DNA from 4 places in the Pseudomonas arabinosi genome. Region 1 is predicted to be linked to each of the others. Evidence: predicted binding sites of a transcription regulator. Region 1 holds the regulator's gene; each other region holds the start of a gene.

The links. Region 1 encodes sigma-54, which starts transcription at its own class of promoters, with help from an activator protein. Its sites were predicted from a motif close to ANTGGCATNNANNTTGCTNT; they were not measured.
Region 2: glnA (glutamate--ammonia ligase) is a predicted target of sigma-54. The motif match lies at 1,193-1,212, and genes of this name have one in related genera.
Region 3: ACMXYJ_RS11120 (CmpA/NrtA family ABC transporter substrate-binding protein) is a predicted target of sigma-54. The motif match lies at 2,589-2,608, and genes of this name have one in related genera.
Region 4: glnK (P-II family nitrogen regulator) is a predicted target of sigma-54. The motif match lies at 3,533-3,552, and genes of this name have one in related genera.

The regions. Positions count from the first base shown of each region.
Region 1 is NZ_CP180480.1:6,262,959-6,267,808, reverse strand. Features, by position in the region: gene ptsN (PTS IIA-like nitrogen regulatory protein PtsN) at 1-363, opposite strand, end outside; gene hpf (ribosome hibernation-promoting factor, HPF/YfiA family) at 376-684, opposite strand; gene ACMXYJ_RS29155 (RNA polymerase factor sigma-54) at 759-2,252, opposite strand; gene lptB (LPS export ABC transporter ATP-binding protein) at 2,437-3,162, opposite strand; gene lptA (lipopolysaccharide transport periplasmic protein LptA) at 3,162-3,710, opposite strand; gene lptC (LPS export ABC transporter periplasmic protein LptC) at 3,697-4,269, opposite strand; gene ACMXYJ_RS29135 (KdsC family phosphatase) at 4,277-4,801, opposite strand; gene ACMXYJ_RS29130 (KpsF/GutQ family sugar-phosphate isomerase) at 4,801-4,850, opposite strand, start outside.
Region 2 is NZ_CP180480.1:6,870,253-6,875,102, reverse strand. Features, by position in the region: gene glnA (glutamate--ammonia ligase) at 1-1,096, opposite strand, end outside; gene thiI (tRNA uracil 4-sulfurtransferase ThiI) at 1,427-2,881, shown strand; gene typA (translational GTPase TypA) at 3,021-4,841, shown strand.
Region 3 is NZ_CP180480.1:2,387,044-2,391,893, forward strand. Features, by position in the region: gene ACMXYJ_RS11110 (nitrate/nitrite transporter) at 1-333, opposite strand, end outside; gene ACMXYJ_RS11115 (ANTAR domain-containing response regulator) at 667-1,242, opposite strand; gene ACMXYJ_RS11120 (CmpA/NrtA family ABC transporter substrate-binding protein) at 1,258-2,469, opposite strand; gene ACMXYJ_RS11125 (quinone-dependent dihydroorotate dehydrogenase) at 2,700-3,719, shown strand; gene rmf (ribosome modulation factor) at 3,961-4,176, opposite strand; gene rlmKL (bifunctional 23S rRNA (guanine(2069)-N(7))-methyltransferase RlmK/23S rRNA (guanine(2445)-N(2))-methyltransferase RlmL) at 4,707-4,850, shown strand, end outside.
Region 4 is NZ_CP180480.1:518,468-523,317, reverse strand. Features, by position in the region: gene ACMXYJ_RS02350 (HAD family hydrolase) at 1-348, shown strand, start outside; gene sutA (transcriptional regulator SutA) at 548-871, opposite strand; gene ACMXYJ_RS02340 (secondary thiamine-phosphate synthase enzyme YjbQ) at 974-1,399, opposite strand; gene ACMXYJ_RS02335 (ammonium transporter) at 1,615-2,952, opposite strand; gene glnK (P-II family nitrogen regulator) at 2,988-3,326, opposite strand; gene ACMXYJ_RS02325 (accessory factor UbiK family protein) at 3,746-4,006, shown strand; gene ACMXYJ_RS02320 (BRO-N domain-containing protein) at 4,444-4,850, shown strand, end outside.

The DNA.
Region 1 (4,850 bases):
GATCTGGCGCAGTAACTCCAGGTGCGCATCGGTAGCAGCTTCCGGGACCAGCAGAACGAACAGCAGGTCAACCGGGGCGCCGTCGATGGCGTCGAAATCAATGGGTGCATCAAGGTGCATCAGGGCGCTGATGGGCGAGGCGCAGCCCTTCAGGCGGCAGTGGGGAATGGCGATGCCGTTGCCAAAACCGGTTGAACCGAGTTTTTCACGGGCAATCAAAGCCTCGAAGACATCTTGCATCTCCAGATCCGGCACTTCTTTGTGGATAAGGTTGGCAATTTGCTCGAGGGCTTTCTTTTTACTGCCGCCCGGCACGTTCACGAGGGAACGGCCGGGGGTCAGGATGCTTTCAAGTCGGATCATGGGTTGGGAGTGTTAACGACCGGTCGCGCCCTGGAGGAGGCTTTGGGTCTTTTCCTTATGCTTTTTGAGTTGTTTATCCAGCTTGTCGGTCAGTGCGTCGATCGCCGCGTACATATCGGTATGCTCCGCGTTTGCGACCACTTCATTGCCGGGAATATGCAGCGTGGCTTCGATTTTCTGCTTGAGCTTTTCGACCGTCATCGTGACTTGCACATTGGTGATCTTGTCGAAATGCCTCTCTAATCGTTCGAGTTTTTCGCCGATGTAGGTGCGAAGAGGTTCGGTCACTTCCAGTTGGTGTCCACTGATGTTGACTTGCATACAGCTTCTCCTTCGTTGCCAGTGCATAAAGCGGCAGGCAGAAATGCCTGCCACTGGAACGCTGTGGCGTGGCTCTACATCAACCGCTTGCGTTCGCTCGAAGGCGCGATCCCGAGGGATTCGCGGTACTTGGCGACGGTGCGGCGAGCCACCTGAATGCCTTGTGCCTCCAGTAAACCAGCGATCTTGCTGTCACTCAACGGCTTTTTCTGATTTTCCGCGGCAACCAGTTTTTTGATGATCGCGCGGATCGCCGTGGACGAGCATTCACCGCCCTCGGAGGTGCTGACGTGGCTGGAGAAAAAGTATTTCAGTTCATATATGCCCCGTGGGGTATGCATGAATTTCTGCGTGGTTACCCGTGAAATCGTCGATTCGTGCATGCCCACCGCTTCGGCGATGTCATGCAGGACCAGCGGTTTCATGGCTTCGTCGCCGTATTCAAGAAAGCCGCGCTGATGTTCGACGATCTGGGTGGCTACTTTCATCAGGGTTTCGTTGCGGCTTTGCAGGCTCTTGATGAACCAGCGGGCCTCTTGCAACTGATTGCGCATGAAGGTGTTGTCGGCGCTGGTGTCGGCGCGGCGCACGAAACCGGCGTATTGAGCGTTGACCCGCAGTCGCGGCACGGATTCCTGGTTCAGCTCCACCAGCCAGCGTTCGTTGTCCTTGCGTACGATCACGTCGGGAACGACGTATTCGGCTTCGCCGGACTCGATTTGCGAGCCTGGGCGCGGGTTGAGGCTCTGCACCAGTTCAATCACCTGGCGCAGTTCATCTTCCTTGAGCTTCATGCGACGCATCAGCTGGCTGTAGTCGCGGCTGCCAAGCAGGTCGATGTAATCGGTGACCAGGCGTTTGGCCTCGACCAGCCAAGGCGTCTTGGCGGGCAACTGGCGCAATTGCAGCAGCAGGCATTCGCCCAGGTTGCGGGCGCCGATGCCAGCGGGTTCGAATTGCTGGATGCGGTGCAGGACGGCTTCGATTTCGTCCAGTTCGATGTCCAGTTCCGGGTCGAAGGCTTCGAGAATCTCCTCAAGGGTTTCGTCCAGGTAGCCCTGATTGTTGATGCAGTCGATCAGGGTCACGGCGATCAGGCGATCAGTGTCGGACATCGGGGCCAGGTTCAGTTGCCACAGCAGGTGGCTTTGCAGGCTTTCGCCGGCCGATGTCCGGGTGGTGAAGTCCCACTCGTCGTCATCGTTGCTCGGCAGGCTGCTGGCGCTGGTCTGGTAGACGTCTTCCCACGCGGTATCGACGGGCAGTTCGTTGGGGATGCGCTCGTTCCAGTCGCCTTCCTCGAGGTTATCAACCGTCGGGGCGGTTTCCTGGTAGGAGGGTTCCTGAATGTCAGCGTTGGGTTGCTGTTCGGCTTTGTCGGCCAAGGGGTCGGCGTTATCGAAGTCGTCGCCTTCTTCCTGGCGTTCGAGCATCGGATTGGACTCCAGGGCCTCCTGGATTTCCTGTTGCAGGTCCAGGGTCGACAATTGGAGCAGGCGGATGGCCTGTTGCAGCTGCGGTGTCATCGTCAGCTGCTGGCCCATTCTCAAGACTAGCGATGGTTTCATGGCAGGGGCTTAACACCTTATTCGCCGGCGCACATGCGCCATCCACTACAGGGCGCCGAAGCGCCAAACATAAGCAAATTATATGCCCGAAACTGCAGCGTTTGCCTAGAGCGCTGTAACAATAAAAAAATGTTGATTTTTTATCGAGACAAGCGCCCGGGCAACCAGCCAGACACCTCAGTGCTTACAGGCGGAACTCATGGCCCAGATACACTTCCTTGACCAGGTCGTTGGCCAGGATGGTGGCAGAGTCACCTTCGGCGATCAGCTGGCCATCGTTGACGATGTAGGCGGTTTCGCAGATATCCAGGGTTTCACGGACGTTGTGGTCAGTGATCAGCACGCCAATGCCCTTGGCCTTGAGGTGATAGATGATCTGTTTGATGTCGCCCACCGAAATCGGGTCCACGCCGGCGAACGGTTCGTCGAGCAGGATGAATTTCGGGTTGGTAGCCAGTGCCCGGGCGATTTCCACACGACGGCGTTCACCACCGGACAGGCTCATGCCGAGGTTGTCGCGGATGTGGCTGATGTGGAATTCCTGCAGCAGGCTTTCCAGCTCTTGGCGACGACCGGCCTTGTCGAGTTCCTTGCGGGTCTCGAGGATCGCCATGATGTTGTCAGCTACCGAGAGTTTGCGGAAGATCGATGCTTCTTGCGGAAGATAGCCGATACCGGCCTTCGCACGCCCGTGCATGGGCTGGTGGCTGACATCCAGGTCGTCAATCAGTACGCGGCCCTGATCGGCCTGTACCAGGCCGACAATCATGTAAAAGCAGGTGGTCTTGCCGGCGCCGTTGGGACCTAGCAGGCCGACGATCTGACCGCTGTCGATCGACAGGCTGACGTCGCGCACAACCTGGCGGCTCTTGTAGCTCTTGGCCAGATGCTGAGCTTTCAGAGTTGCCATTACTGGGCCTTTTTCTCGTCGGTTTTCGGCTTGGGCTGGATCACCATGTCGATGCGCGGACGCGACTCGGTGACCTTGTTGCCCGTCGCGCGACCGGCGCTCGCAAGCTTTTTGACCGTGTCGTAGACGATTTTCTCGCCTTGGGTGACGTTGTTGTCCTTGTCGATGACTTTGGCGCGATCGATCAATACGACGCGGTTTTGCGAGGCGTGGTACTGGATGGTCACTCCGTAGCCTTGAACAGGCTTGGTGTCGCCAGCCGTCTGCATCTGCTCGAAGTAGGCCAGATTGCCCACCGAAGTCACCACGTCGATGTCGCCGGCCGGGGTGCGGGTGATGGTTACAGTATTGCCTTTAACAATCATCGAGCCCTGGGTAATGATCACGTCACCTTTATAGGTGGCAACACCATTCTTGTCGTCCAGTTGGGCATCGTCGGCCTGGATGCGGATAGGCTGCTCTTGATCGTTCGGCAGAGCCCAGGCGCTCACGCTTCCCAGTGCTGCGCTCAGACCGAGCAAAATAGGGAGGGTTTTAACGAGCCTCATACTGTCCTCTTACGTTCGATAGCAGGTGTATCCTGCTTTCTTTCAAATACGCTTTCATTCCCTTGCCAGTCGACACACCACCAGCGCCGTCGATTCTAACGGGTTGCTCGGTCTGCGCATATTGCTGCTGCGGGAACACTGTCATGCGGGTGGTGGTAATCAGTGTCTTGCGGTTTTTCTCGTCGAAGCGCGTGATGCGCACCGAGTCAATCAGCTCGACCTGAGTGCCGTCGGGATTCACTTCGCCGTGCTCGCTCTGGACATGCCACGGAAACTCGGTGCCGCGGAACATGTTCAGGTCTGGATTGGTCAACAGCGTCACTTCGGTGGCTTTCAGGTGTTCAACCTTGTCGGACGTCATTTCGTATTGCAGTTTGCCGTCCGACAGGTATTGCACGCTGTGGGCGTTGATCGCGTAATAGTCGATCGCGGTTTCATCGATCTTTGCCACCGGCTGATCGAGGAAGCGTTCCGGGCTGATGTTCCAGTAGCCGACCGCCGCGAATATCGCTGCGATGCAACCGAACACCAGGAATTTGCGAATCTTTTTGCTCAGCATAGTTGGCTCACAGGTACGCGGCATTTGCCGCATCAAGGCGGCCCTGCGCGCGCAGGATCAATTCGCAGAATTCGCGAGCGGCACCCTCGCCACCACTGGCCTTGGTGATGCCGTGGGCGTGTTCACGGACGAAACTGGCAGCGTTTGCCACCGCCATGCCCAGGCCGACGCGGCGAATCACCGGCAGGTCCGGCAGGTCGTCGCCGAGATAGGCGACTTGTTCATAGCTTAGGTTGAGTTGGGCAAGAAGCTCATCGAGCACCACCAGTTTGTCTTCGCGCCCCTGGTACACGTGTGGAATGCCGAGGTTCTTCGCTCGTCGTTCGACCACCGGGGTCTTGCGGCCGCTGATGATAGCGGTCTGCACGCCGGCTGCCATCAACATCTTGATGCCTTGGCCGTCGAGGGTGTTGAACGTCTTGAATTCGCTGCCGTCTTCGAGGAAGTACAGGCGTCCGTCAGTCAGTACGCCATCGACGTCAAAAACCGCCAGTTTGATGTTCTTGCCGCGTTGCAGCAGGTCGGTGCTCATTACATTACTCCTGCACGCAGCAGGTCGGACAGGTTGAAGGCGCCGATCG
Region 2 (4,850 bases), 610 kb from region 1:
TGGCTGCCGGATCCGGGAAGCGAGCTTCGATACGGCGAGCGCGAGGGCTGGACACGTAAGGAATACGGATCGAAGCGGAACGGTTACGAGCCGAGTAGGCCAGCATTACTGGGGCTTCGAAACCTGGGACCAGACGCTTGTAGGAGTTGGTCGACGGGTTGGTGAAGCCGTTCAGCGCCTTACCGTGCTTGATGATGCCGCCGATGAAGTACAGAGCGGTGTCGGACAGGCCGGCATAGCCTTCGCCAGCGAAGGTGTTCTTGCCATCTTTGGCGATGGACAGGTGAACGTGCATACCCGAACCGTTGTCGCCGTACAGAGGCTTAGGCATGAAGGTCGCGGTGCGGCCGTATGCATCAGCAACGTTGTGTACGCAGTACTTCAGGGTTTGAACTTCGTCAGCCTTGGCAACCAGGGTGTTGAACTTCACGCCGATTTCGTTCTGGCCGGCAGTTGCCACTTCGTGGTGGTGAACTTCGATGACCAGGCCCATTTCTTCCATGGCGTTGCACATGGAGGTACGGATTTCGTGGTCGTGGTCGAACGGCGGAACCGGGAAGTAGCCGCCTTTGACGCCTGGACGGTGGCCTTTGTTGCCGCCTTCCACGTCCTGGTCGGACATCCACGAACCTTGTTCGGAGTAGATCTTGAACATCGAGCCGGAGATGTCGGACTTGAACTTCACTTGGTCGAAGATGAAGAACTCTGGCTCTGGGCCAACAAATACGGTGTCGCCGATACCGGTCGACTTCAGGTATTCCTCGGCACGCTTGGCGATCGCACGTGGGTCACGGTCGTAGCCTTGCATGGTCGAAGGCTCGATCACGTCGCAAACCAGGATCAGGGTCGGCTCTTCGGTGAACGGGTCGAGAACGGCAGTGCTGTCGTCCGGCATCAGGATCATGTCGGAGGCTTCGATGCCTTTCCAGCCAGCGATGGAGGAACCGTCGAACATTTTGCCTTCTTCGAAGAAAGCTTCATCCAGCGCGTCGCGAGCCGGCATGGTCACGTGGTGCTGAGTGCCTTTGGTGTCAGTGAAGCGCAGATCAATCCACTTGACGTCATGATCTTTGATGAGTTGAACCGACTTCGACATAGTGTCCTCCGGGTGGCTTCGGGCTTAGTAGTGGATGCCCTTAGAATGTGGGTGATGCCGGCGCGAATACTCTGCCAAGGCAACCTGCCTCACAAGGGAGCAAATTGCATGCCAGTGCCCCACCATGGGTTTTTTGCCCCAATTTCACGCTTATAAAGGTGCAAAGCGGAGCAAAGCAGGAAATAGCGCCCTGTAATGTGGCGTCAGATTCAACAAATGACCTGTTTTGGTGCGCGCAAAACCTTCTGCACATTAACTGGTTAAACCTTGAGCAATTTCCGCTATAATCCGCGCCCCCCTTTTTCGGCTGGCCCAGCGCGCGCTGTTTTCATGAAACTAATCGTAAAAGTCTTTCCCGAGATCACCATCAAGAGCCGCCCGGTACGGATGCGTTTCATCCGCCAGTTGGCCAAAAACATCCGTACCGTGCTCCGCGACTTGGACCCGGCTGTGGTGGTGAACGGTGTGTGGGACAATCTCGAGCTGGAAACCCGCGTCAGCGAGCCCAAAGCCCTGAAGGAGATGACCGAGCGCCTGAGCTGCATGCCGGGCATCGCGCATTTCCTGCAAGTCGACGAATACCCGTTGGGTGACTTCGACGACATCGTCGCCAAGTGCAAACAGCACTTCGGTGACGCGTTGGCCGGGAAGATTTTTTCGGTGCGCTGCAAGCGTGCCGGCAAGCACGAATTCAGTTCGATGGACGTCGAGAAATATGTCGGCAGCCAACTGCGTCGTCAGTGCGGCGCCGCCGGAATCTCGCTGAAAGAGCCGGAAATCGAAGTTCGCCTCGAAATTCGCGACAAACGGTTGTTCGTGATCCACAGCCAGCACAACAGCATCGGCGGTTATCCGCTGGGTGCCCTGGAACAGACACTTGTGCTGATGTCCGGCGGCTTCGATTCCACTGTTGCTGCTTACCAGATCATGCGCCGCGGGCTGATGAGCCATTTCTGCTTCTTCAATCTGGGCGGACGAGCCCATGAACTGGGCGTTATGGAAGTCGCGCACTTCATCTGGAAGAAGTACGGCAGCTCCCAACGCGTGTTATTTGTGAGTGTGCCTTTCGAGGAAGTACTGGGAGAAATTCTCGGGAAAGTCGATAACAGTCATATGGGCGTAGTTTTGAAGCGTATGATGTTGCGCGCTGCTTCCCGTATTGCCGATCGGCTGGAGATCGATGCGCTGGTCACCGGTGAAGCGATTTCCCAGGTGTCGAGCCAGACGTTGCCGAACCTGTCCGTGATCGACTGCGTGACCGACAAGCTGGTCTTGCGTCCGCTGATCGCCAGTCACAAGCAGGACATCATCGACCTGGCCAACGAAATCGGTACTGCCGACTTCGCCAAGCACATGCCGGAATACTGCGGGGTCATCTCGGTGAACCCCAAGACCCACGCCAAGCGTCCACGCGTGGAGTACGAAGAACAACAGTTCGACATGGCAGTACTTGAGCGTGCGCTCGAGAACGCCAAACTGGTGCCGATCGATCGCGTGATCGACGAATTGGGCCAGGACTTGCAGATCGAAGAAGTCAGCGAAGCGCTGGCTGGTCAGATCGTCATCGATATCCGTCATCCGGATGCCGCTGAAGACGACCCGCTGGGGCTCGTTGGCATTGAGGTACAAACGATGCCGTTTTATGCATTGAACGCTCGTTTCAAGGAACTGGACCCTACTCGCCAGTACCTGCTGTATTGCGACAAAGGCGTGATGAGTCGCCTGCATGCCCACCATTTGCTCAGTGAGGGGCATGCCAATGTGCGCGTTTATCGACCGAGCTAAGAGCCCGGGGCTGTATGCCTGTGGCCTGCGTCACCGGCCCCCCGACTCTGCCGTCAAGCTGTAACGGCAAGGCCTGACTCTACTGTAAATCGCTGCCAAGACTTGTCAGCACACCGAATCCTCTGATCGAGATACACAAGTGATCGAAAATCTACGCAACATCGCCATCATTGCTCACGTTGACCATGGTAAAACCACCCTGGTAGACAAACTCTTGCGTCAATCCGGCACCCTGGAGCGCAACGAGCTCAACGACGAGCGCGTGATGGACTCCAACGACCAGGAGAAAGAACGCGGTATTACCATTCTGGCGAAAAACACCGCCATCAACTGGAACGGCCACCACATCAACATCGTGGACACCCCGGGCCACGCCGACTTCGGCGGCGAAGTTGAACGCGTAATGTCGATGGTTGACTCCGTTCTGCTGCTGGTTGACGCTCAAGACGGCCCTATGCCGCAAACCCGTTTCGTGACCAAGAAGGCTTTCGAAGCCGGCCTGCGTCCAATCGTGGTCATCAACAAGGTTGACCGTCCAGGCGCGCGTCCGGACTGGGTTCTGGACCAGATCTTCGACCTGTTCGACAACCTCGGTGCTACCGAAGAACAGCTGGACTTCAAAGTCGTCTACGCCTCGGCCCTGAACGGCATTGCCGGTCTGGAACACACCGACATGGCTGAAGACATGACTCCGCTGTACCAGGCGATCATTGACCACGTACCGGCTCCACAAGTTGACCGTGACGGTCCGTTCCAGATGCAAATCTCGGCACTGGACTACAACAGCTTCCTGGGTGTTATCGGCGTTGGCCGTATCGCCCGTGGTCGCGTCAAGCCGAACACTCAAGTTGTGGCTATCGACGCTGACGGCAAGCGCCGTAACGGTCGTATCCTGAAGCTGATGGGTCACCACGGTCTGCACCGTATCGACGTTGACGAAGCAGCTGCCGGCGACATCGTCTGCATCAGCGGCTTCGACCAGCTGTTCATCTCCGACACTCTGTGCGACCCACTGAACGTCGAAGCGATGAAGCCGCTGACCGTTGACGAACCAACCGTTTCCATGACCTTCCAGGTTAACGACTCGCCGTTCTGCGGTCGTGAAGGCAAGTTCGTCACCAGCCGTAACATCAAAGAGCGTCTGGACAAAGAACTGCTCTACAACGTTGCCCTGCGCGTTGAAGAAGGCGACTCCGCCGACAAGTTCAAAGTCTCCGGCCGTGGTGAGCTGCACCTCTCGGTACTGATCGAAACCATGCGTCGCGAAGGCTTCGAAATGGGTGTTGGTCGTCCGGAAGTGATTATCCGCCTGGTTGACGGCGTCAAGCACGAACCGTACGAAAACGTGACCATCGACCTGCCAGAAGAATCGCAAGGTTCGATCATGGAACAGATCGGTATCCGTAAAGGCGACCTGACCAACATGGTTCCGGATGGCAAGGGCCGTGTGCGCCTTGAGTACAACATCCCGGCTCGTGGCTTGATCGGTTTCCGTAACGAGTTCCTGACCCTGACCTCCGGTGCAGGCATCCTGACCTCGATCTTCGACCGTTACGACGTGATGAAGTCCGGCGACATGTCCGGCCGTCAGAACGGCGTGCTGGTTTCGGTTGCTACCGGTAAGGCTCTGACTTACTCGCTGGAAACCCTGCAAGCTCGCGGCAAACTGTTCCTGGGTCACGGTGAAGACGTGTACGAAGGTCAAATCGTCGGCATCAACAGCCGCGACAACGACCTGGGCGTTAACCCAACCAAAGGCAAGAAGCTCGACAACATGCGTGCCTCGGGTAAAGACGAAACCATCGCTCTGGTTCCGCCTATCCGTTTCACCCTGGAACAAGCTCTTGAGTTCGTGCAAGAAGACGAACTGTGCGAAGTCACTCCTAAGTCCATCCGTCTTCGTAAGAAGATCCTGGGCGAAAGCGAGCGTACCCGCGCTGCCAAGAAAGCCGGTAACTGAGTTTCGACT
Region 3 (4,850 bases), 3.1 Mb from region 1:
GAACAGGCCCAGCACCAGCGCTTGTTCGTAACTGTGGATGCCGAGTTTCCAGGCACCGAACAGGGCGCAGATGACGATTACCTGGCCAATCAGCCCGGCGGTTTTCGGTGACAGGCGATCAGCCAGCAAGCCCATGACAAAGCGCAATACCGCCCCGGCCAGAATCGGCGTGGCCACCACCAGCCCGCGCTGCTGGGTGGTCAGGTGCAGGTCGGCGGCGATCTGCACTGCCAGTGGGCCAAGCAGGTACCAGACCATGAAGCTCAGGTCGAAGTAGAGGAAGGCCGCGAACAATGTCGGGGTATGGCCGGATTTCCAGAAGCTTGAATTCATCGCGCACCTCAGCTGTTAGGAGTCTCGAGAAGGAGTCATGAGCTTGCAGGTGGGGCGCCGCATCGGCCGCACCACCGGCCCCGGTCTATGGGGCCAAAACAAAAAAAACGCCGCCACCGGATTCGCCAAGGGGCAAATGAGGTGAGCGACGTCTTTGTCGTAGGTGGGGCAACCGCCGTTGGTTACCTGTAGTGATTACCTAGCGAGATCTGTGCCAACAGTCGAAACCGAGTCGCGGCCATATTCGCGAGCAAGCCCGCTCCCACAGGGGAATGCGCACAACTGTGGGAGCGGGCTTGCTCGCGATGGCGTCCTATCAGGCGACACAGAGGGTTAGCCGAGTAGCTCGCTCATGGCAATGATCTGCTCCGCCACCTGAATCAGCTTCTGCTGACGGCTCATGGCCTGGCGGCGCATCAGGGTGTAGGCCTCTTCCTCGTTGCAGTCTTTCATTTTCATCAGCAGCCCTTTGGCCAGCTCGATGCGCTTGCGCTCGGCCAGTTGTTGGTCGCGGGCGTTTAGCTGGGCGCGCAGGGCCTGGTCGCTTTCAAAGCGCGCCATGGCCACGTCGAGAATCGGCTGCAAGCGCTGTGCGTGGATGCCTTCGACGATGTAGGCACTGACGCCGGACTTGATCGCCTGACGCATCACATCGGGATCATGTTCATCGGTAAACATCACGATCGGCCGCGGTTGATCGCGGCTCACCAGCACCACTTGTTCCATCACATCGCGGCTCGGTGACTCGGTATCGATCAAAATCACGTCCGGACGCACCGTTTCGACGCGCGCGGGCAGGTCGATGGTCAGGCCCGACTCGTCGATCACCTCGAATCCGGCTTCGGTCAAGGCCGCTTTCAGGCGACCGACTTTCTTCGCGGTGTCGTTGATCAGCAGGATACGCAACATATTCGTAGTCTCCTGTCAGCGGCTGGCGAGAAGGGGCGAGCTGTCGCTCATGGCGTGCAGCTTGAAACTGCGGGCATAGCCGGCGGGGTCCAGGCCATCCCAGACCTTGCCGTCGATCAACTGGCTGCTGCGCATTTGCTGATTACTCGCGGCCACACCGACAGCGGTCGCGGCCTCTCGATACAAGTCTAGTTGCTGGACCTGACGGGCCACGCCCAGGTAGTCCGGGTCGTCGCGCAACAAACCCCAACGACGAAACTGGGTCATGAACCACATGCCATCGGACAGATACGGCAGATTGACCTCGCCATCACCATGGAAACGCAGTGCGTGCGGGTCCTGCCAGCGATTACCCAGGCCATCGGCGTAGTCACCGAGCAATCGCGGTTCAATGCAGTCGAGTGGCGCGTCGAGGTATTGGGGCGCACTCAACAGCTTCGCGGTGCTGCGGCGATTCTCGGTGCTTTCTTCGATGAAGCGGCTGGCCTCCAGAATCGCCATCACCAGCGCCCTTGCGGTGTTGGGGTATTGCTCGACAAAGGCGCGGGTGCAGCCGAGGACTTTTTCCGGGTGATCGGGCCAGATGGTCTGGGTGGTTGCCATCGTGAACCCCAGATTTTGCTGCACCGCACTGGCGGACCATGGCTCGCCGACGCAGAAGCCGTCGATGCGCCCGGCTTGCAGGTGCGCAACCATTTGTGGCGGCGGCACGACCACGCTGTCGACGTCCTGCAACGGATGAATACCCTGACTCGCGAGCCAGTAATACAGCCACATGGCGTGGGTGCCGGTAGGAAATGTCTGGGCGAAGGTGAGTTTTGGGCGACTTTGGTGCACGTGTCGGTCCAGTGCTTCAGGACTGGTCACGCCTAAAGTCTGTAAGCCATGGGAAAGGTTGATGCTCTGGCCGTTCTGATTCAGGCCCATGAGCACCGCCATGTCGGTCGACGCAACACCGCCGATGCCCAAATGCACGGCGTAGATCAAACCGTACAGGCTGTGGGCGGCGTCGAGTTCGCCACTGACCAGTTTGTCCCGCAGGTTGGCCCAGGACGACTGACGCTTGAGGTTCAGGGTCAGGCCATAAGGTTGGGCAAAGCCCTGCGTGGCCGCGACCACTACCGAGGCGCAGTCGCTCAGGGCCATGAAGCCGAGGCTGATTTCGGTCTTTTCCGGGGCATCGCTGCCGTTGACCCAGGCCAGAGGGTTGGCTGGAACTTCAATCATCAGTAAACACCTTCCATAAAAAAGCGCCGTACCGGGCTGCTTGCCAGGGCAAGGCCAAGTGACGACGCCTTTGTCTTTCGACTCATCCCGCCGTTGGCATGAGTGCTTATGTGAGTGACGGTGCAAGGCATATGCCATCGCTCGCTGATTTTGTCGCGCGCCTCGCCTGCAACCCCGATGCCCGGCTATAATCGCCGCCACTTTTCGTAGCCCGCAGGCAAACCCCGCCCATGTACACCCTGGCCCGTCAGCTGTTGTTCAAACTTTCCCCGGAAACCTCCCACGATCTGTCCCTGGACCTGATCGGCGCGGGCGGGCGTTTGGGCCTCAACGGCTTGCTGTGCAAGGCACCGGCGAAAATGCCGGTGACCGTCATGGGCCTCGACTTCCCGAACCCGGTGGGTCTGGCGGCCGGTCTGGACAAGAACGGCGCGGCCATCGACGGTTTTGCGCAACTGGGTTTTGGGTTTGTCGAAATCGGCACCATCACCCCGCGTCCGCAGCCGGGCAACCCGAAGCCACGCATTTTCCGTCTGCCGGATGCCGAGGCGATCATCAACCGCATGGGGTTCAACAACCTCGGCGTCGATCACCTGCTGGCTCGAGTGGCTGCGGCCAAGTTCAAGGGCGTGCTGGGCATCAATATCGGCAAAAACTTCGATACCCCGGTTGAGCGGGCGGTGGACGACTACCTGATCTGCCTGGACAAGGTCTATGCCCACGCCAGCTATGTGACGGTCAACGTCAGCTCGCCGAACACCCCGGGCCTGCGCAGCCTGCAATTCGGCGATTCGCTGAAGCAGTTGTTGGCCGACCTGGCCACGCGCCGCGCAGAACTGGCGCTGCGCCACGGCAAACATGTACCCCTGGCGATCAAGATTGCGCCGGACATGACCGACGAAGAAACCGCTCAGGTCGCGCAAGCGCTGATCGAAACCGGGATGGACGCGGTGATCGCCACCAACACCACCCTGAGCCGCGTCGGCGTAGAAGGCATGGAGCATGGTGACGAGGCGGGCGGTCTGTCCGGCGCACCGGTTCGCGACAAGAGCACCCACACCGTGAAGGTGCTGGCGGCCGAGTTGGCCGGTCGCTTGCCGATCATCGCCGTGGGCGGCATCACCGAAGGCAAGCACGCGGCTGAGAAAATCGCTGCAGGTGCGAGCCTGGTGCAGCTCTATTCCGGCTTCATCTATAAAGGCCCGGCGCTGATTCGTGAATCGGTAGACGCGATCGCCGCCTTGCGCTGATCCCTGTGGGAGCGAGCTTGCTCGCGATGACGGACTTGCAGCCAACGTCATTGTTGAATGTTAAACCGCTATCGCGAGCAAGCTCGCTCCCACAGTGATGTATGCAGCCAAGGTGAGATTTTGGCAGGCATAAAAAAGGGCTCCTCGAAGGAGCCCCTGGGCCGAAGCCCGCCGCCCGGATGGGGCGTGCGTGGTAAGTCGTTACGTAATCAGATTGTCGTGTCGGAGTGTGTGCCCTGTGTTAGCCGACGGCGTGAAGTTCGTTGAGTCTATGGATTCCCGCAGTGCCGGTCATACCGTCCCAGTTGTCGCCGCGTCCTTCTCGCCAGCCGTTAATCCAGGCTTGGCGTACCGACGGTAGAGTAAATGGGCAAAGCTCACGGGATTTGCCACCAACGCCATATTGATATCCGCGCAAAAATGCTCTTTCCAACGGATCACGCTTAAGTCTTCTCATAGGGTGTTGCCCTCACTTGTTGACTGTATTTATCGCGTCGACCTCAATTGAGGTCTGGCAGAAAAACTCCTGCCGTTGGGGCTCGCTGCCGGCGTCGCGAGCCAAGGTGTTGACGTCATTGCGGCGTCAACCTGTGTTGAGTTCTAACCAATGCGTCACATCGAGGGAATGATCGTTTTGTCATAAGGACGTAACGATAAAGATGGTATGGCGATAAGTAACCGGATGTCTGGTCCGTGTTTATTCGCCAAACCCCCGGTATGATCGGCCCCGCGCTGGATGATGGGGTTAATCCTTTAGTGAGAATGTCTCCTGTTACCCAAGGGACTATTCGACGAAGGGTCGACTTATGACATTTTGTTGCTTCAACTTTTTTATCTGCCTTTGCATCTAAGCTCTTTTAACCCGAGCAGCAGGGGTGGGACGGCACACCTTCGTGCCACGCGGGCGCTCTTTTAGAAAAGCGCCTGATTGAAAACCGGGTCGGCAATGCGTTGCCGGTTCACTTAGCTAAAGGCTCTGAAATTCCAATGTCCGATCAATTCGAAATCTTCCTCACTTGCCCAAAAGGCCTTGAAGGCCTGCTCATCGAGGAAGCCGTCGGGCTTGGCCTTGAGGAAGCGCGTGAGCACACCTCTGCCGTGCGCGGCATGGCCACCATGGAAACCGCCTAT
Region 4 (4,850 bases), 1.2 Mb from region 1:
AATCACTATGCTCTCGGCGTGGTCACCAATGGCAACGCCGATGTGCGTCGGTTAGGGCTGGCGGATTACTTCAAGTTTGCCTTGTGCGCCGAAGACATCGGCATCGGCAAGCCGGATGCGCGACTGTTTCATGAGGCGTTGCAACGGGGTGGTGCGACGGCCGAGACGGCCGTGCATATCGGCGATCATCCGGGTGACGACATTGCCGGCGCCCAGCAGGCGGGATTGCGGGCGATCTGGTTTAACCCGGCGGGCAAGGTTTGGGAAGCACGGACGGCACCGGATGCCGAGATTCGCAGCCTGAGCGAGTTGCCGGCGTTGTTGGCCCTCTGGAACGCCCAACACTAACCTTGAGATCACCGATTCCCATTGTGGGAGTGAGCCTGCTCGCGATAGCGGAGTGACATTCAGTATTTATATTGCCTGACACACCGCTATCGCGAGCAGGCTCACTCCCACAGGGGATCGATGCAGGCTCAAAAGTTTTGTTTTACCCATGAAAAAGCCCGCAGCGACGGCGGGCTTTTTCAGCAAGCAAGCGGCGGCCTTAGATAGGCCGGCTGCCATACTTGTTGTCAGGCTTCTTGGGCGGATCGGCGACCACATTGGCCTCCACTTCCTGCACCTTGCCGCCCTTGGCCAGGAACTCTTCCATGGCCCGCGCCAGAGCATCACGCTCCTTGTTTTTTGCTTCGACGCTCGGCAGCTCATCGACCGATACCGCTGCCTTGGCTTTGCCTTTGGCGGTCGGAACGGGCGTTTCACCGCCATCGTCGTCAGCAACGTCTTCCGCTGCTGTTTCCAGACCTTCTTCGGTTTCGTCGTCGTCGCCTACTTCGAGGTCGTCGTTTTCCAGATCATCGTCGCTCATGTTCTACCTCATGACTTGCGAAAAGCAGATTAGTTATAGCCCAGCTTCGCCGTCTGTCGAAGGCCGCCGGAAAAAATTCTACAACCGCTGGTAACCAGCGGCTTATGCCTCTTCACCGTGCACGGTGGCGAGGACTTTACGGGCACCGCCAAAATCACGGTGCTCGCCCAGATAAACGCCTTGCCAGGTTCCCAGCGCCAGTCGGCCTGCCGAAATCGGCAAACTGAGCTGACAGCCAAGCACGCTGGCCTTGAAGTGCGCCGGGAGGTCGTCCAGGCCTTCGTCGTTATGCTCATAGCCGTCTGTTCCTTGTGGGATCAGACGATTGAAAAATCGTTCGAAGTCGCGACGTACCGCCGGATCGGCGTTCTCGTTGATGGTCAACGACGCCGAGGTATGCTGCAGCCACAAATGCAACAGACCGACCCGACATGCCTTGAGTTCAGGCAGGCCGGCGAGTAACTCGTCCGTTACCAGATGAAAGCCCCGGGGCCTTGCCCGCAGGGTAATCAGAGTCTGTTGCCACATACAGTTCTCCGCACGTTCGGGGCGCATTCTAGCGCGCTCTGGGAAAAAACAAAGGCCCTAATATTCCTTCTATCATGTAAGACATTGGCCGCAGAAAAACGCCCGTCGTAAACGCCTCCAAACGTGTACGAAAAAACCTTTCAGCAATTCCTTCACTGACAAATTCCAGACAAAAAAATGCCCGGCAAGCCGGGCAAGTTTTTTTGTGCGCGTACTTACAAGTTGTAGCCGCGTTCGTTGTGAAGTGCCAGATCGATGCCGACCGCCTCTTCTTCTTCAGTGATACGCAGACCCATGACAGCGTCCAGCACCTTGAGGATGATGTAGGTGACGATCGCGGTGTAGATCACCGTGAAGCCCACGCCTTTGCACTGAATCCAGACTTGTGCGGCGATGTCGGTCACGGTGCCGAAGCCACCCAGCGACGGTGCAGCGAAGACACCGGTCAGGATCGCGCCGAGGATACCGCCGATACCGTGCACGCCGAAGGCGTCCAGGGAGTCGTCATAGCCGAGCTTGCGTTTCAGGGTGGTGGCGCAGAAGAAGCACACCACGCCGGCTGCCAGACCGATGACCAGAGCGCCCATCGGGCCCACGGTGCCAGCGGCTGGCGTAATTGCCACCAGACCGGCCACAACACCCGAAGCGATACCCAGGGCACTTGGTTTGCCGTGAGTAATCCACTCGGCGAACATCCAGCCCATTGCAGCAGCGGCGGTTGCGATCTGGGTCACCAGCATCGCCATACCGGCCGTGCCGTTGGCGGCTGCGGCGGAACCGGCGTTGAAGCCGAACCAGCCAACCCACAGCATGGCAGCACCCATCAGGGTGTAACCGAGGTTGTGCGGCGCCATCGGGGTGGTCGGGAAGCCTTTGCGTTTGCCCAGTACCAGGCAGGCAATCAGACCGGCCACACCGGCGTTGATGTGCACCACGGTGCCGCCGGCGAAGTCCAGCACGCCCCAGTCCCACATCAGGCCGCCGTTGCCGGACCAGACCATGTGCGCAATTGGTGCATAAACCAGGGTGAACCAGACGCCCATGAAGATCAGCATCGCGGAGAACTTCATCCGCTCGGCGAAGGCACCGACGATCAGCGCAGGGGTGATGATGGCGAAGGTCATCTGGAAGGTGATGAACACCGCCTCAGGGAACAGCGCCGCGGGACCGGTCAGGCTCGATGGCGTGACACCGGCGAGGAAAGCCTTGCCCATGCCGCCGAAGAATGAGTTGAAGTTGACGACGCCCTGTTCCATGCCGGTGGTGTCGAACGCGATGCTGTAGCCATAAATGACCCACAGGATGCTGATCAGACCGGTAATGGCAAAGCACTGCATCATCACGGAAAGAATGTTTTTGGAGCGAACCATACCGCCGTAGAACAGCGCGAGGCCGGGAATGGTCATGAACAGCACGAGGGCTGTCGAGGTCATCATCCAGGCAGTGTCGCCGGAATTGAGGACTGGGGCCGCCACTTCGTCTGCCGCCATAACCAGGCCGGGCATTACGAGGGACAACAGGGCTCCTAGCCCTGCGAATTTACGCAGAGTCATATTGTTTTCTCCTGGGGCGTTGGGTTTGTGGCGGCTTAGATTGCGTCGGTATCGGTTTCGCCGGTACGGATGCGAATCGCCTGTTCCAGATTGACCACGAAGATCTTGCCGTCCCCGATCTTGCCGGTGTTGGCAGCCTTGGTTATCGCCTCGATAACCCGGTCAAGATCCTTGTCGTCAATGGCGACATCGATCTTCACCTTTGGCAGGAAATCGACCACGTATTCCGCGCCGCGATACAGCTCGGTGTGACCCTTCTGCCGACCGAAGCCTTTGACTTCAGTAACGGTAATGCCCTGCACGCCGATCTCGGACAGCGACTCGCGTACGTCGTCCAGTTTGAACGGCTTGATGATGGCAGTGACTAGCTTCATGAAAACTCTCTCCCGAATTGGTGGACTTGCCCCAGGAAAACAAACCCGACTCAAGTCTAAGCGCAGTGCCTGGCTTTGTAACGCATCGTCGGCCTTACCTGCCCGTCCGACGCCTGCTAACCACTCCGCACGAAACACTTCCCCCGTTCCGCTTGGCGCACTGCATTCGTCACAGCGACTGCATCAGTGCATGGGTCACTACCGACTAAGCAGAAAGCTTGCCATCTCCACAAAGCTCCCTGTTTTCAGGCCTTTAGCCGCTGATCCCTGCCACTTCACCGCAACTCCCGCTGCGTTACGCACAACAACAGTGCGATGCCATCCGTCCGCATGCGCGAAAAACGTGCACGGCCTCCTGTCGGGATTGACTATAGACACTGCGTGATACACTGCCCGCCATTGTTGACAGGACATTTCCCATGCTCGCACCCAAAGACTTCCTCGATGCCCTGAGCGGCACCGCCTCCCGCCTCTTCAGCGGCGACACCCCACTGCCGAAAAGCGAAATCGAAAGCCAGTTCAAGGCTCTGTTGCAGAGCGGCTTCAGCAAGCTGGATCTTGTGAGCCGGGAAGAGTTTGATAGCCAGATGGTTGTGCTGGCGCGGACGCGGGCACGGTTGGAGAGTCTTGAGGCGAAGGTTGCCGAGCTTGAAGCGAAGCTGAATCCACCCGTCGAGTAACACCGCAGATCCCACGGTGAAACCCAATCCACTGTGGGAGCGAGCCTGCTCGCGATAAGGTCGGAACGACCTTCAGATTCAACTGTAGGAGCTGCCGAAGGCTGCGATCTTTTGATCTTTAAGCCCTCAAAAATCCCGGCAACGTCCTACAAAGATCACCACCGCCGTCCGATAGCGCCGCGAAGCCCAGGTTCCTAAGCTCATCCTCAGCTGAATATTCAGCTCTGGGTTTGGCGACCCGGAAGACCCCGACGCACCGCGACCACATTCGACCGAGGAATTTATTCCCACCTCGAATTATGGCGGCTATGCGTGGGAGACCTTCGGGTCTGCCGGGTTTCGGGAGTCACCGGTTCGCCAACCCGCGCATGGCTGCCACCCTTTTCGTTTGGCGACGATCAGAAGCAGTTTTCTTCACTCGACCCCGAGAATGCACCATGAATGAAAACTATCTAATCCCTCACGTCTTCATCCGCCATAAACTCCACCTTCACGCGCTTTTGATCGAAAACCAGCCTTGGTTCAGCGCCCGAGACTTAGGCCGTCTGCTTCGTCTTTTCCTCGACGAACGCGCCGTCCGCAAACTCGATCCCGATCAACATCAATCCGCGCGAGTCGTCATCCACGGCACCATCGAAAACACCCTGCTGATCAGCGAGTCCGGCGTCTACGCCCTACTCGTCTACCACTACTGCCCCGAATACCGGGCGCTGCGCGAATGGCTAACCCACGACGTCGTTCCAGCCCTCAGAGACGCTCAACAACCACCTTCCAGCGAACGCCCGATTCTGAGCCTGCTGAACTGGCCAGAGATGTCGCTGAGTTTGCTGCACTGGAATAACCA